One region of the Anaerocolumna chitinilytica genome, then DNA from elsewhere that is predicted to be linked to it. Evidence: a T-box and tRNA genes for the amino acid it is inferred to sense, from the RefSeq annotation. Region 1 holds a T-box; the other holds one or more tRNA genes.
The links. A T-box is a leader RNA that pairs with one kind of tRNA and senses whether it is charged. The one in region 1 lies ahead of bsdcttw_RS03940 (valine--tRNA ligase), so its partner is inferred to be a tRNA-Val.
Positions count from the first base shown of each region.

Region 1 (7,695 bases):
AACCGCCTCTTCTATGGAATCGAATTTCGGAACGATCCGATATAATCCGGACATTCTGAATATTCTGTCAAGATTGTGGTTAATTCCTGTTACAAATATCTTCCCCCCGGAAAGTGTAAGTCTCTTGTAACGTCCCATTATGACTCCAATTCCTGAACTGTCCATAAAATCAGTCCCAGAGAAGTCAAATACAATACTTTTTATCTGTCCTCTATCAAGCAGCTTGTCCGACTGTTCCCTGATAGACAAAGTATTATGATGGTCTAAATCCTGTTTTACCTCAATAATAAGACACCTATCCTTTATATGATATTCCGCAGCCTCCTTTCTGCTTGTAATGCTTGTCTTCTTTAAGGGCTCTTTTTTTTCCATGCATACCTCTTTTCCGGATAAACACCATACGCTTTTTGAAATAAAACTTTACCCGTTCCATATTTCATTCTCTGTAAAAACCTTTTCTTTTGCCGGATTTACCGTTACAAAAATCCAAAAGTTTACATTTACATATTTTAACATATATTTTTCATTTCGTCTATATGAGAAAAGACAATTCCTGCTAATTTTTGGAATTGTCTTTTCTTTTGATTCATTATTCTATTCAGTTAAGCTATAATCTTTATTGAATACTCGACAGACGTTCCTTCGCATCACTAACACGCCAGGAATCCGGGAACTTATCAACAACGAGATTATAGTATTTCTTTGCATTTTCATAATCACCAAGCTGGTGATAACTTCTGGCAATAAAGTATACCGCATCAACATTCTTATCATCTAACTCATAAGCGCTTAAGAGGCTCTTTAAGGCATCCTCATATTTTCTTGAGGAATACTGGTCATGACCTTTGTCGTAGAGTGCTGCTGAAGCGTTGCTTCCTACTGCCTGCTTAATCTCATTGTACAAGTCCAATGCCTGGGGTTTATCAAATTTATCACTTTGTGTCTTGGCAAGTTCATTGGCAACAGAAAGATAATCAATCTCTGCCCCATTCCCCTTTTGCAATTCACTGACATAAAGGGATGCTGTCTTAAATAACTGGTCGTAGATAGAATCATCCACCTGACTCCCCTTTAACTCATCAATCTGCTTATTTAAATCTGCTATGGTTGCATCCTGGGTTTCTTTATCTTTTTGAAGTGAATCGTAATTCTGCTGCAGCTCATTGACTGTTGCACTGTTCGTTTTGATCTTAGCTTCATATTCACGCTGGACATTGTCTCTTGCCGTTGGCAGAACTAAGAATACTGCACCAAGAATACCAACCGCAATTCCGATAATCAGATTTACAAAAGGCCATATATTAGGTTTATCTTCTTTATAAGGCGCGTGAGAAAAGGCAACTGGTTCCGTTCTGACCTTACGCTCTTCTTTCGTTTCTGTTTTTCCCTCTTCCTCTGAGGTATTCATGAGGGAATTAATTTCTTTCAGGTAACGAAGGGTGGTAGTATTGGAAACATCAATCTTACTTGCCTTCGTCAGATTCTTTAGTGCCTTCTCCATCTCACCGGTCTTCATATATAAAAGTGCTAATAATTGAAGTGCCTTAACGAAATGAGGATTTAAACTGGTTACTTTTTTTAATTGAATAATAGCCAAATCTTCGTTTCCTTGTTTTGCCGATAAAAGAGCAGCATTATATCTCTTAGTAGTCTGATTCAGGTTCTCAAGTCTTGTTGGATTAGCCTGTACCAGCTCCATATAACGGTCTGCATCATTACTCTCCTGCTGAAAATGTTTACTGATAACCCACTCACTTAAAGCAGCTACCGATTCACCCATCTCATAGTAAATTAAGCCCAGCAGATTTCTGGCTTCGGTATTTCTTTTATTTAATTCAAGGCTTTTCTTAAGCAGAACGGCAGCTCCGGATAGATCTCTCACCTTTGACTTCGCAAGCCCCTCATTGTAATACCTGTTTGATATCATATTCACTTTTTTATAAACCGTGATATCTTCACCGCAGTGTTCACAGCGGTTATTCTTACTCTGTATGCTCTTGTTACATGCAGGACATATCATGTTTTTTTCCCGCCACTATCCCGAACAATGTTCATTGAATCAAAAGTGGATTTGCTTTTCGTGGCTTCCTTTCCTTTATTTTCTATCCTTAATTTCCTTCAGCATCGTTTTAATAATATCTGTTATATCAGATAAGTCATTGCTGTGTATTACCTCTTCCGCCTGATCGACCTCAAGGCTTGGCTGGAATTTGGCGATTTCTTCATCAAAATTAATCATATTAACCCCTTTCGTGAATATTAAATCTTCGATTTTATATTCCTGAATCCGCAGTTGAAAACTGTCTTTTGTCTTTTCAACCTAACCTTCCATGTAATGTGCTTTCGTGTATACTAAAATCAAAGTGAAAATTGTGTGATGCGCTCTATAAGTTACACTCAACCTGAAACGTACTTAAATCAAGATGTTGAAAAACATCCTCCTGTTTACTTCTCTATTAACATTATCTTACCCATAATATGGCTAAAAATCAAGTATATTTATATAATAAAAATCTACGACATTGAAAAGGCAGCAGTTATGACTAGGTTAAATTATACCATCTTTGAGCGCACAGTGTTACATATTCCATAACTTTGATGCGAGTTTGGCGTAATTTTACCTTCTAGGAATAACTGCTGCCATTTTAGTGGGTTTGCTGCTATTTATTTCAGAGTTTTAAGGCGTTCCTCTACCTGTTCCATAAGCTGAGTATATTTAGCCAGCTTTTCCTTTTCTTCCAGAATCTTTGCTTCCGGTGCTTTACTTACAAATTTCTCATTGGATAACATTCCGGTAACACGGTTTAATTCCCCTTTAAGACGTTCTCTCTCCTGGGTTAATCTTTCGATCTCCTTCTCGATATCTACAAGTTCAGCAAAAGGCATATATATAACTGCTTCCGGTATAAGTGCTGTTACCGCATCAGATGGAATTCCATCGGTATCCTTTTGAATCTTAACTTCTGAAGCAAAGGCAAGGGTTGCAAAGAAAGCTTTACTGTTCTCAAAGATTTCGGCAATTCTGCCGCTCTCTGTCACTATAATAACAGATGCTTTCTTTGACGGCGGAACATTCATTCCGGTACGAACGGTACGAATGCCCTTTACGGCTGCTTTTATTAATTCTACGGCTTCTTCCTCCTGGGTAAAGCCAAGCTTTTCATCAAAAACAGGCCAGTCAGCTATCATAATGGAGACATCTTCTCCGTCTTTTCCTTCTGCTTCTTTCAGGGTACAATAGATTTCTTCCGTGATAAAGGGCATATAAGGATGAAGCAGCTTCAAGGAGGTTATAAGCACTTGTTTTAAAGTATGAATTGCCGCACTCTTTGTCTCATCGGTATCACTGTAAAGTCTGGGTTTTACCATCTCTATATACCAATCGCAGAATTCCTCCCAGATAAAGTCATATATCTTCTGAACTGCAATACCAAGCTCAAAATTCTCCATATTCTCGGTTACTTCTTTTACTAACGTATTGCATTTTGAAAGTATCCATTTATCTGCTTGAGTCAGGTGAATTTCTTCTTTTCCTTCGCTTTCCGCCTTTTCCAGATTCATCATAATAAAGCGGGAGGCATTCCATACCTTATTGGCAAAATTTCTGCTGGCTTCCACTCTTTCCAAATAAAAACGCATGTCATTACCGGGAGCATTTCCGGTTATCAAAGTTAGACGCAGCGCATCTGCTCCATATTTATCAATAATTTCAAGAGGATCAATACCATTTCCTAAGGACTTGCTCATCTTTCTGCCTAAGGAATCCCTTACAAGTCCGTGGATAAGCACCTTCTGAAAAGGAGCTTTTCCGGTATACTCATAGCCGGAAAATACCATACGGATTACCCAGAAGAAGATAATGTCATAGCCGGTTACCAATACGTTGGTAGGATAGAAATAATCAAGGTCCTCCGTCTTCTTTGGCCAGCCCAGGGTGGAAAAAGGCCAGAGGGCGGAACTAAACCAGGTATCCAGCGTATCCTCATCCTGCCTGAAGTGGGTATGACCGCATTTCGGGCACACATCCGGCATTTCTCTTGCTACGATTACCTCACCGCATTCCTTGCAATAGTAGGCAGGTATTCTGTGTCCCCACCAAAGCTGTCTGGAAATACACCAGTCTCTGATATTATCCGTCCAGTTAAAATAGATCTTATCAAAACGCTCCGGTACAAAAGCAATTTCACCGCTCTTAACCGCCTCCACTGCAGGCTTAATCAGCTCATCCATCTTAACAAACCACTGCTGTTTTATCAGCGGTTCTACTGTTGTATTACATCTGTCATGGATACCAACATTATGGGTATGGTCTTCCACTTTCTTTAAAAGGCCCATTTCCTCCAGCTCTTTTACCATAAGCTTTCTGGCTGCATAACGGTCCATACCAGCGAATTTACCGCCTTTTTCGTTGATAGTGGCGTCATCATTCATAATATTAATCTGTTCCAGACCATGTCTCTTGCCAACTTCAAAATCGTTGGGGTCATGAGCGGGAGTTATTTTTACAACACCTGTTCCGAATTCCTTATCTACATAGGTATCCGCAATTATAGGAATTTCTTTGTTTAAGAAGGGCAGAATAACATTCTTTCCAATTAAAGCTTTATAACGTTCATCATCGGGATGTACTGCAACCGCAACATCTCCCAGCATGGTCTCCGGTCTGGTAGTGGCAACTTCCAGAAAATCTTCTGTTCCTGCTATGGGGTAGAGAATATGCCAGAAATGACCTGCCTGTTCCTCATGCTCCACCTCAGCATCAGAGATACTGGTCTTGCATACCGGACACCAGTTAATTATACGGGAGCCCTTATAAATCAAGCCTTTTTCATAAAGTCTTAAAAATACCTCTTCTACTGCCTCGGAACATCCTTCATCCATTGTAAAACGTTCTCTGTCCCAGTCACAGGAAGAGCCCATTTTCTTTAACTGACTGATGATACGTCCGCCGTACTCCTCTTTCCACTGCCAGGCTCTCTCTAAGAAACCATCTCGGCCAAGGTCTTTTTTGTCAATTCCTTCTTTTTTTAACTGTTCTATAATTTTTACTTCTGTAGCAATGCTGGCATGGTCCGTTCCCGGCTGCCAAAGCGCATTGAAGCCTTGCATTCTTTTAAATCTGGTAAGGATGTCCTGCATGGTATTATCCAGTGCATGCCCCATATGAAGCTGTCCTGTAATATTTGGGGGAGGCATTACGATTGTGAAAGGTTTTTTTGATCTATCCACTTCCGCCTTAAAATATTTCTTATTTATCCACTTGGAATAGAGTCTATCCTCAATGTCCGCAGGATTATAGGTTTTTTCCAATTCTTTCTTCATTTTCTTCCTCCTGATTTTACTTCATACTATTTTTGTTAACCTATAGAATTTGCTTAATGGGTGTTAATCTTTCTGATTCTCGATATTCTTATCCATCTGTTTATGGGATTAACCAAGCTGATTTTGCTATTTTAACTGCCCTTTCCTGTTCATTCCGGACAATAAAAAAAGTTCCCCGCCAAAAAGGACGAAGAACCGTGGTACCACCTTTATTTACAGCAAAATAAATAAGCTGCCTTTTACTCTGTAACGGGATTTCCCGGTATCTCCTACTCTTCTTCAAAGACACAGTTTAGGAGCTACCTTCAACAAGCAGTAAGTAAAACAGTCTTTCAGCCTATGAACTGTCCTCTCTGGTACACTTACCTATCTAATCCTCTCCATCATAACATTTGCATTATTCGATTATACAACAACTATGAATATCATATGAAAACTTTGTCTATATGTCAAGAGCGATTCCCTTCTTTTTTAGAAGCTCAGCTACATAAATCTTGTTTTCTTCATTTTCTTTTGTAAATTTTTCTATTTCTTCTATACATTTATCTTTCAGAGTACTGTTCTGATCGATCTGTTCCTTAACCTTATGCCTTCTCTCAATGAGTGCTGTATTTACTGTTTCCATTTCTGCCGGGGTAAGAAGCGCTTCCAACTGGTGGATCCATATTTTCGCGTCGGTTACTCTGGCCTCCTTTAAACGGGCAATTAATTCCTTTTTATAATACTCCAACTGATCTTTGCTTAATTTATACTGATTTTCATCTTCTTTTTCTTTTTGGTATTGTTCCCACATTATTTCAAGTTTAGCCTGACTGTCTACCAAATACTTTGCGTAGCAATAATCCAGAGCATTGGTATTATTAACATATTTGATACGTACTTTATTTAATAAAAGAATGGCCCGGTTTAATTTCTTTTCTGTTTCTGCCATTTCTTTTTTGTTTTCCTTAGAACGCAGAAAAATATAAGCGGCTGCGGCGGCATCCATGGCTATGGTCAGCATAAAGGGCAGCTGCATATTAGCGCCAGCCTTCCTATTTATCCATATGAACACCAGGAATAGCAGTACAGAAAGTATACAGGTGGTAATTCCTATGGTACCAAGGGTCTTCTGGTTTGATTCCACCTCCAATATCTGGTGGTGAAGAGCGGTTTTTTCACTCTCCAGATACTTAAAGTCATTTTGAATATTGACGCTGTATTCTTCCCAGTATTTCATCTTCTTTAAATCTCTTGGCACGCTCTCTTCAAACTTTGCCATGTTCAGATAATGAGTATCTTTAATCTTCCTGATACCCTTCTTATATCTTTCCCGGTCTTTTGACAGGGTGATTATTTTTCTGGCAAGGTCATTCACCAGTTCCCTATCCTCGCGATTAAGGCCTTCGATTTTTTGAATATCGCTGATATAGGCTGTTACCGCTTGAAATTCTGCCTTCAACTCCTGACCCTGAAGTGTACTTTCCACAACCTGGTCACAGCTTTCTTCAATAAAGCTTCTCTTTAATGTCCGGTAGTCTGCTTCCGTTAACTGGGCAGTAAGTCCCGCTGGCCCCGAAAGATTCTCATCCTTATTTAGGTTGTCCTTACCTTTATTTTTACGCTTCCAAAACGCCATGCCTGTTCTCCTCTGTGCTTGTGCTGCCTAAAATTCCGACCGGAATTCTTTTTTATAAGCCTCTATCAATTCCTTGACTCCCTGCACGAACTCTACTAAATTACCACTGCTTTTAACTTCCTTTAATTCTTCAAGTCTCTGATACTCTGTTGAAGAGTTATACTGTATTATACTATTTTGAATATCTTTTCTAATATCCTCTATATAAGCTTCCTCTATTCCTTCCTCGCTCTGCAGGGAAGATTCTTCTTCGCAAAGAATACAGCAAATCAAATACTGCCTTTTCGACACTTCCTCTCCCGTCATCTCGTAAGCTCGTTTAAAATGCTTCGCGGCTTCCTTGAAGCCTTCCGTATAAAGCTTGCAGACACCCAGGTTATGCCAGAGCCTTCCGGCTTCTTCTTTTACAACAGCATTCATTACATCTCCCGCTAACAAGGTTTCATAAATTCTTCCTGCTTCATAGTATCTGTTATGGTCAAGAAAAGATTCTGCTCTTTTTAAGGCTAATTCTGAAGGAGATACATTCTTTCTTTCTCTCTGTCGTATCAAAAACTCCTTCACTTCATCAGGGGTATATATATTAACCTCTGAAAGAAGAATGGAAGCTGCTTCTATTAATGCATCATATCCGGAAAAGCTTTTTTTAATTTCTCTTATTCCAGCTGCTTTCTCACTTAGTTGTAATTCTTGTTCCAGCCAAGTCAAAAAAATCTCATCATATAATTCATCGGTTAAAAGAAAAAAATTATGAT
Region 1 covers NZ_AP023368.1:898,805-906,499, reverse strand. The annotation lists gene bsdcttw_RS03955 (STAS domain-containing protein) at 1-372, opposite strand, end outside; gene bsdcttw_RS03950 (tetratricopeptide repeat protein) at 617-2,020, opposite strand; gene bsdcttw_RS03945 (hypothetical protein) at 2,096-2,239, opposite strand; gene bsdcttw_RS03940 (valine--tRNA ligase) at 2,665-5,322, opposite strand; T-box leader at 5,503-5,718, opposite strand; gene bsdcttw_RS03935 (hypothetical protein) at 5,765-6,940, opposite strand; gene bsdcttw_RS03930 (hypothetical protein) at 6,968-7,695, opposite strand, start outside.

Region 2 (7,695 bases), 880 kb from region 1:
GAACTAAAGGTTCGGAGCCGAAGGGAAACCAAGTCTGAATAGGGCGTGTAATCTTTGATTACGTAGTCAATGTATGTAGACCCGAAACCGGGTGATCTACCCATGTCCAGGTTGAAGCTGCCGTAAAAGGCGGTGGAGGACCGAACACACATCCGTTGAAAAGGGTGGTGATGAGGTGTGGGTAGGGGAGAAATTCCAATCGAACCCGGAGATAGCTGGTTCTCCTCGAAATAGCTTTAGGGCTAGCCTTAATTTAGTCTGATGGAGGTAGAGCACTGAATATCCTAGGGGGCGTCAAAGCTTACCGAAGATTATCAAACTCCGAATGCCATACAGATGATGATTAGGAGTCAGACTACACGAGATAAGTTGGGTAGTCAAAAGGGAAAAAGCCCAGACCACCAGCTAAGGTCCCAAAGTGCGTGTTAAGTGGAAAAGGATGTGGGATTTCGAAAACAACTAGGATGTTGGCTTAGAAGCAGCCACACATTAAAAGAGTGCGTAATAGCTCACTAGTCGAGAGGTCCTGCGCCGAAAATGTCCGGGGCTAAAACACGACACCGAAGCTGTGGATTGCAGTTGAACTGCAGTGGTAGAGGAGCATTCTTAAGACTGATGAAGCGGTACCGTAAGGAGCCGTGGAGGGATAAGAAGAGAGAATGCCGGAATGAGTAGCGAGATGAAAGTGAGAATCTTTCAGGCCGAATATCCAAGGTTTCCAGAGTAAAGCTGATCTGCTCTGGGTAAGTCGGGACCTAAGGCGAGGTCGAAAGACGTAGTCGATGGACAACAGGTTGAAATTCCTGTACCTTATAAAAACAGAACTGTGGGGACGCAGAGACGAAGTCAGAGCCGGGAGAGGAAGACCCGGTACAAGCGAGGTACCAGTGGAGCAGGAAAATCCGTTCCATAATGGGAAGACGTGATGTGGACCGAAATTTAAAGTAGGGAAGCTGATGAAGGCACTGCCAAGAAAAGCCGCTATTGCTTTTTATAAGCCCGTACCGTAAACCGACACAGGTGGATGAGGAGAGAATCCTAAGGCCGACGGGAGAAGCATTGTTAAGGAACTCGGCAAAATAACCCCGTAACTTCGGGAGAAGGGGTGCCTGTAGAAATACAGGCCGCAGAGAATTGGCCCAAGCAACTGTTTAGCAAAAACACAGGTCTATGCAAAACCGTAAGGTGAAGTATATGGGCTGACGCCTGCCCGGTGCTGGAAGGTTAAGGGGAGATGTTAGGAGCAATCCGAAGCGTTGAACTTAAGCCCCAGTAAACGGCGGCCGTAACTATAACGGTCCTAAGGTAGCGAAATTCCTTGTCGGGTAAGTTCCGACCCGCACGAAAGGCGTAATGATTTGGGCACTGTCTCGACAATGCACCCGGTGAAATTGAAGTACCAGTGAAGATGCTGGTTACCTGCGCCAGGACGGAAAGACCCCATGGAGCTTTACTCTAGCTTGATACTGGGATTCGGTATTGCATGCACAGGATAGGTGGGAGGCTATGAAACGGTAACTCCGGTTGCCGTGGAGCCGATGTTGGGATACCACCCTTGCAGTATTGGGTTTCTAACATGCAGCCATGAACTGGCTGGTGGACAATGTCAGGTGGGGAGTTTGACTGGGGCGGTCGCCTCCGAAAGGGTATCGGAGGCGCTCAAAGGTCCTCTCAGGATGGACGGAAACCATCCGAAGAGTGCAAAGGCATAAGAGGGCTTGACTGCGACACCGACGGGTGGAGCAGGTACGAAAGTAGGACTTAGTGATCCGGTGGTATAAAGTGGGATTGCCATCGCTCAACGGATAAAAGCTACCCTGGGGATAACAGGCTTATCACTCCCAAGAGTTCACATCGACGGAGTGGTTTGGCACCTCGATGTCGGCTCATCGCATCCTGGGGCTGTATTAGGTCCCAAGGGTTGGGCTGTTCGCCCATTAAAGCGGTACGCGAGCTGGGTTCAGAACGTCGTGAGACAGTTCGGTCCCTATCCGGCGCGGGCGTAGGATATTTGAGAGGAGCTGACCTTAGTACGAGAGGACCGGGTTGGACTGACCTCTGGTGTATCGGTTGCACTGCCAAGTGCACGGCCGAGTAGCCAAGTCGGGAAGGGATAAACGCTGAAGGCATCTAAGCGTGAAGCCCCCCTCAAGATGAGATATCCCATAGCGTAAGCTAGTAAGACCCCTGGAAGACTACCAGGTGGATAGGTTAGAGGTGGAAGTGCAGTAATGCATGTAGCTGACTAATACTAATAGGTCGAGGGCTTGACCTAAAAATGGTTTAAATTTGGATGATTTAATGTGCTAGTGTTTGTCAAGTATTGGCCTAGTGGCTCAGTTGGTTAGAGCGCCGCCCTGTCACGGCGGAGGTCGAGGGTTCGAGTCCCTTCTGGGTCGTTGGTAATAAATATGGGATCTTAGCTCAGCTGGGAGAGCATCTGCCTTACAAGCAGAGGGTCATAGGTTCGAGCCCTATAGGTCCCATTTACCTAAAACGCCGACGTGGCTCAATTGGCAGAGCAGCTGACTTGTAATCAGCAGGTTATCGGTTCGAGTCCGATCGTCGGCTTAAGTGTGAAAACACTTTAAAAAAATATGGATGGATTCCCGAGTGGCCAAAGGGGGCAGACTGTAAATCTGTTAGCGACGCTTTCGAAGGTTCGAATCCTTCTCCATCCATTTGTTCCAAAAATAATTATAAAATAATGTCGCGGGGTGGAGCAGTCTGGAAGCTCGTCGGGCTCATAACCCGAAGGTCATAGGTTCAAATCCTGTCCCCGCAATCTGAAAACTGTTTGGTTTTCAATTAATTGAGTTAATGAAGTAGGCCTTGCCCAGATAGCTCAGTCGGTAGAGCAGAGGACTGAAAATCCTCGTGTCGCTGGTTCGATTCCGGCTCTGGGCATTTTTTATTGGAATTTTAATTCTGATAAATATGGGATATTAGCTCAGTCGGTAGAGCACTTGACTTTTAATCAAGGTGTCCCGGGTTCGAATCCCGGATGTCTCATAAAATAAAAGCATTTACATTACTTTTTAGTATGTAGGTGCTTTTTTTATATCATTTTTACACTAAGACTAGTTAAAAAAATGTAATTGACATAGATAAAAATAGTTTTTATTCACAATTTCTTTTATATGTTTAAAATTTGTTAACAAGATAAAGGAAATACAATATATATGTGGATAAAACCAGGTTTTGAATTATTGTATAATTTTAAATTAAAAGTAATTATCATTAAGATAGTATTTCTTCAAAAAAGAATTGAAAAAACAGAATGTTATTGTATATAATGGTAGAGTATAATTAATTAGGATAATTCATTAGAAGAATAAGTAATACTGTTCAATCAGTATATTATCATGGATTATTGATTATAGGAGATGGATTTATATATTAATATCTGGATTTGGAGGTGATTATTATACAACTATTTAATGAATATAAAGTAAAAGCTTTGGAACTTAAAAATAGGATAGTTATGCCGCCTATGTGTATGTACTCTTCTGATGAAAGTGGATATGCTAACGAGTTTCATTTTACACATTATACTACCAGAGCTGTTGGTGGTGTTGGCTTAATTATTGTAGAAGCAACAGGAGTTACACCTAATGGCCGTATTACGGAAAGAGATTTAGGTATTTGGGAAGACGGGCAGATATCAGGATTAAAGCAAATAGTACAAGCCTGCCATGATCAAGGAAGTAAAATAGCAATACAACTTGGACATGCAGGAAGAAAGTCTACCGTTAAGAATGATATTATTCTTGCCCCCAGTGCTATTCCCTTTGATGAGAACAGCCCCGTACCTCACGAATTGTCAGTTACTGAGATCACCGAGATAATAAAGGCTTTTAAAGACGCAGCACAAAGAGCGGAGAAGGCAGGGTTCGACGCAATTGAAATTCATGCTGCCCATGGATATCTTATAAGTGAATTTTTATCACCCATATCTAATAAAAGAACAGATAACTATGGAGGCAGTATTTCTAACAGGGCAAGAATTTTAAAGGAGATACTAATAGAAATCCATAAAGTATGGCCGAAAGAAAAACCTGTTATTGTCAGAGTGTCAGCGGATGATTATCATCCGGAGGGAATGACTCCAAGTCAGATGGCTGAGATTGTCCATGAAGTTAAAGGTTATATTGATATACTTCATGTGAGTTCCGGAGGAGTAGTGACAGCACCAATTAAGTTATATCCTGGATATCAGGTCGAAGCTGCTAGTTTTCTGAAAGCAAATTGTAAGGTCCCGGTCATAGCAGTTGGATTAATTAATCATCCTGATCTGGTAGAAGAGATATTAAATAATAATAGGGCAGATTTAGTTGCTATTGGGAGAGAATTGTTAAGAAATCCATATTGGGTGCTTAATACTGCTTATATAAACAAAATTGATAATGTTTATCCAGAGCAATATAAAAGAGGATTTTATATTCGTAGTAATCATTAATTTAGAATAAGACAGCCTCACTATATTAATTTTATAAGTATATCAAATTAAATATTTTTCTATAAATGATTTTAGTATATTAAGCTAATATTATTATTAAGAAGTAAAGTTGCAGAGATTGGTTATGTTCTGAATCATATAATTGATTATGTTCTGAATCTTATAATCGATTATGTTCTGAATTATATAATTATTATGTACTAAATATTTTTGTTTACATTCAAATAAAATAATTTAGAAACAACTATAATACTTTTAGAGTAGATTTAATTTCTGCGGAAATACTTCTGAAATTCTGTATAATCCTATTGCATTAAAGAATATGTTATAGTATATTTGTGTATGTAATTAGGTATTTACGGATAGTATGATTTTATTTTATAAAAAACTAAAATAATTAATAAAATAGTGAATTAATATTATCATTATAAGTGAATTAATATTATCACTATAAAGGAGGATATGCTTATGAAATTTTTTATTGACACTGCAAATGTAGAGGATATTAAAAAAGCAAATGAAATGGGTGTTATCTGCGGAGTAACAACGAATCCCTCTTTAATAGCAAAGGAAGGAAGAGATTTCGTACAAGTTATTAAAGAAATTGCTTCTATCGTAGACGGGCCAATCAGTGGAGAAGTTAAGGCTACTACTGTTGATGCCAAAACTATGATTGAAGAAGGAAGAGAAATTGCAAAGATTCATCCCAACATGATTGTTAAGATTCCTATGACAGTGGAAGGATTAAAAGCTACTAAGGTATTAACCTCAGAAGGCATAAAAACAAATGTTACATTAGTATTTACAGCTAACCAGGCATTGCTTGCTGCCAGAGCAGGTGCAACTTATGTATCACCTTTTCTTGGCAGGCTGGATGACATATCCACACCAGGTATAGAATTAATAAGAACGATAGCTGATATTTTTAGTATTCATGATATTAAATCTGAGATTATAGCTGCCAGTGTTCGTAACCCGGTTCATATTACGGACTGTGCTCTAGCCGGTGCACATATTGCAACAGTGCCCTATAGTGTTATTGAACAGTGTACAAAGCATCCATTAACGGATCAAGGTATAGAAAAATTCCAAAAAGATTATAAAGCAGTCTTTGGTGAATAATAGAACAAATATAGCTTAATGAATAAGCAAGTATTTAGGAGGAAAAAAATGAGTAATATTGATACTTTGTCAGTTAACTCTTTAAGAGTGTTAGCTGCAGATGCAGTACAGAAAGCAAATTCAGGGCATCCAGGTCTACCCTTGGGAGCAGCTGCCATGGCTTATGAGCTATGGGCGAACCATATGAACCACAATCCGGGAAATCCTGACTGGGTGAATAGAGACCGCTTTATTTTATCCGGTGGTCATGGCTCCGCGATGTTATATAGTTTGCTTCACTTATTTGGCTATGGTAACCTTTCTATCAAAGATCTTGCTTCATTCAGACAGCTTGACTCTTTAACCCCTGGACATCCTGAGTATCGACATACAGTAGGCGTAGAAGCGACGACGGGCCCTCTTGGTGCCGGTATGGCAATGGCTGTTGGTATGGCGATGGCAGAGGCTCATTTGGCTGCTAAGTTTAACAAAGAAGGATTTCCTGTAGTTGATCATTATACTTTTGCTCTAGGCGGAGATGGATGTATGATGGAAGGTATTACTTATGAAGCGATGTCTTTAGCAGGAACTTTAGGACTTGGCAAGCTGGTTGTACTGTACGACTCCAATAAGATATCCATTGAAGGAGATACGGATATAGCTTTTAGAGAAGATGTATCCAAACGTTTTGAGGCTTTTGGTTTCCAGACACTGGTTGTAGAAGATGGAAACAACTTACAGGAAATAGCGGCTGCTATTGAAGCTGCAAAAGCAGATACAACAAGGCCTTCATTTATTACTGTAAAAACAAAGATTGGCTTTGGCTCACCCAGAGAAGGTATGGCAAGTGCCCATGGAGAACCTCTTGGCGCAGATAATGTAAGATTATTAAAAGAAAAACTAGGTTTCCCTGTTGATAAAGATTTCTATGTTCCGGAAGAAGTATACCGTCATATGGAAGAGTTAAATAAAAAGGGAGAAGAAGCAGAAAATAAATGGAACCAGATGTTTGAGAGTTATTCTAAGGCATATCCGGAATTAAAAGATCTTTGGGACAAGTGCCATGATGAAAACATTGGAGAAGAACTTCTGGAAAATCAGGATTTCTGGGCATTTCCTGATAAGGCAGATGCTACAAGAAATCTCTCAGGAATGGTAATCAACCGTATTAAAGATTTGGTTCCCGGTTTTATTGGAGGCTCAGCAGATCTTTCACCTTCTACTAAGACATATATGAAGGATGAAGGAGATTTCTCAAAAGAGGATTATGCAGGACGTAATCTTCACTTTGGTGTAAGAGAGCTTGCTATGGCTGGAATAGGAAATGGTCTGGCACTTCATGGCGGCTTAAGAGCCTTTGTTTCAACCTTCTTTGTATTTAGTGATTATGTTAAGCCTATGGCAAGACTTTCCTCACTTATGGGACTTCCGTTAACCTTTGTTTTAACCCATGACAGCATTGGTGTTGGGGAAGACGGGCCTACCCATGAACCCATAGAGCAGCTTGCAATGTTAAGAGCAATGCCTAACTTTACCGTATTCAGACCCGCAGATGCAACCGAAACCATTGCAGGATGGTATTATGCGATTACCTCTAAGAGAACACCTACCGCGCTGGTACTGACTCGTCAGAACCTTCCTCAATATGCAGGTTCCAGTAAAGATGCCTTAAAGGGTGGCTATGTAATTGCACCTTCTGAAAAGGAAGTTCCGGATGCAATTATTATGGCAAGCGGTTCTGAAGTAGAAGTCAGTGTGTTGGCAAAAGAAGAACTTAAAAAAGAAGGAATTGATGTAAGAGTTGTAAGTATGCCTTCTACAGATTTATTTGATTTGCAGAGCAATGAGTATAAGGAAAGTGTCCTTCCTAAATCAGTAAGAGCCAGAGTTGCAGTAGAAGCAGCAGCTGGATTTGGCTGGGGTAAATACGTTGGTCTTGACGGAACTACAGTTACCATGAAGGGCTTTGGTGCATCAGCACCGGCAGGTGAATTATTTAAGAAGTTTGGTTTTACAACTGAAAATGTTGTAGCAGCTGTTAAGTCTGTATTATAAGGTAGTAAGTGGATTTGCAGAATTTTCTAATAACGGTGCAATATTTCAGATAAAACGGAATGTATGGGCGTCGCAGGCAG
Region 2 covers NZ_AP023368.1:14,168-21,862, forward strand. The annotation lists rRNA gene bsdcttw_RS00060 (23S ribosomal RNA) at 1-2,275, shown strand, start outside; tRNA gene bsdcttw_RS00065 (tRNA-Asp) at 2,326-2,399, shown strand; tRNA gene bsdcttw_RS00070 (tRNA-Val) at 2,414-2,486, shown strand; tRNA gene bsdcttw_RS00075 (tRNA-Thr) at 2,499-2,571, shown strand; tRNA gene bsdcttw_RS00080 (tRNA-Tyr) at 2,600-2,681, shown strand; tRNA gene bsdcttw_RS00085 (tRNA-Met) at 2,712-2,785, shown strand; tRNA gene bsdcttw_RS00090 (tRNA-Phe) at 2,835-2,907, shown strand; tRNA gene bsdcttw_RS00095 (tRNA-Lys) at 2,940-3,012, shown strand; gene namA (NADPH dehydrogenase NamA) at 3,419-4,459, shown strand; gene fsa (fructose-6-phosphate aldolase) at 4,928-5,581, shown strand; gene tkt (transketolase) at 5,630-7,615, shown strand.
Region 2: it encodes a tRNA-Val, which carries the amino acid that the T-box ahead of bsdcttw_RS03940 (valine--tRNA ligase) is inferred to sense. The anticodon was not compared.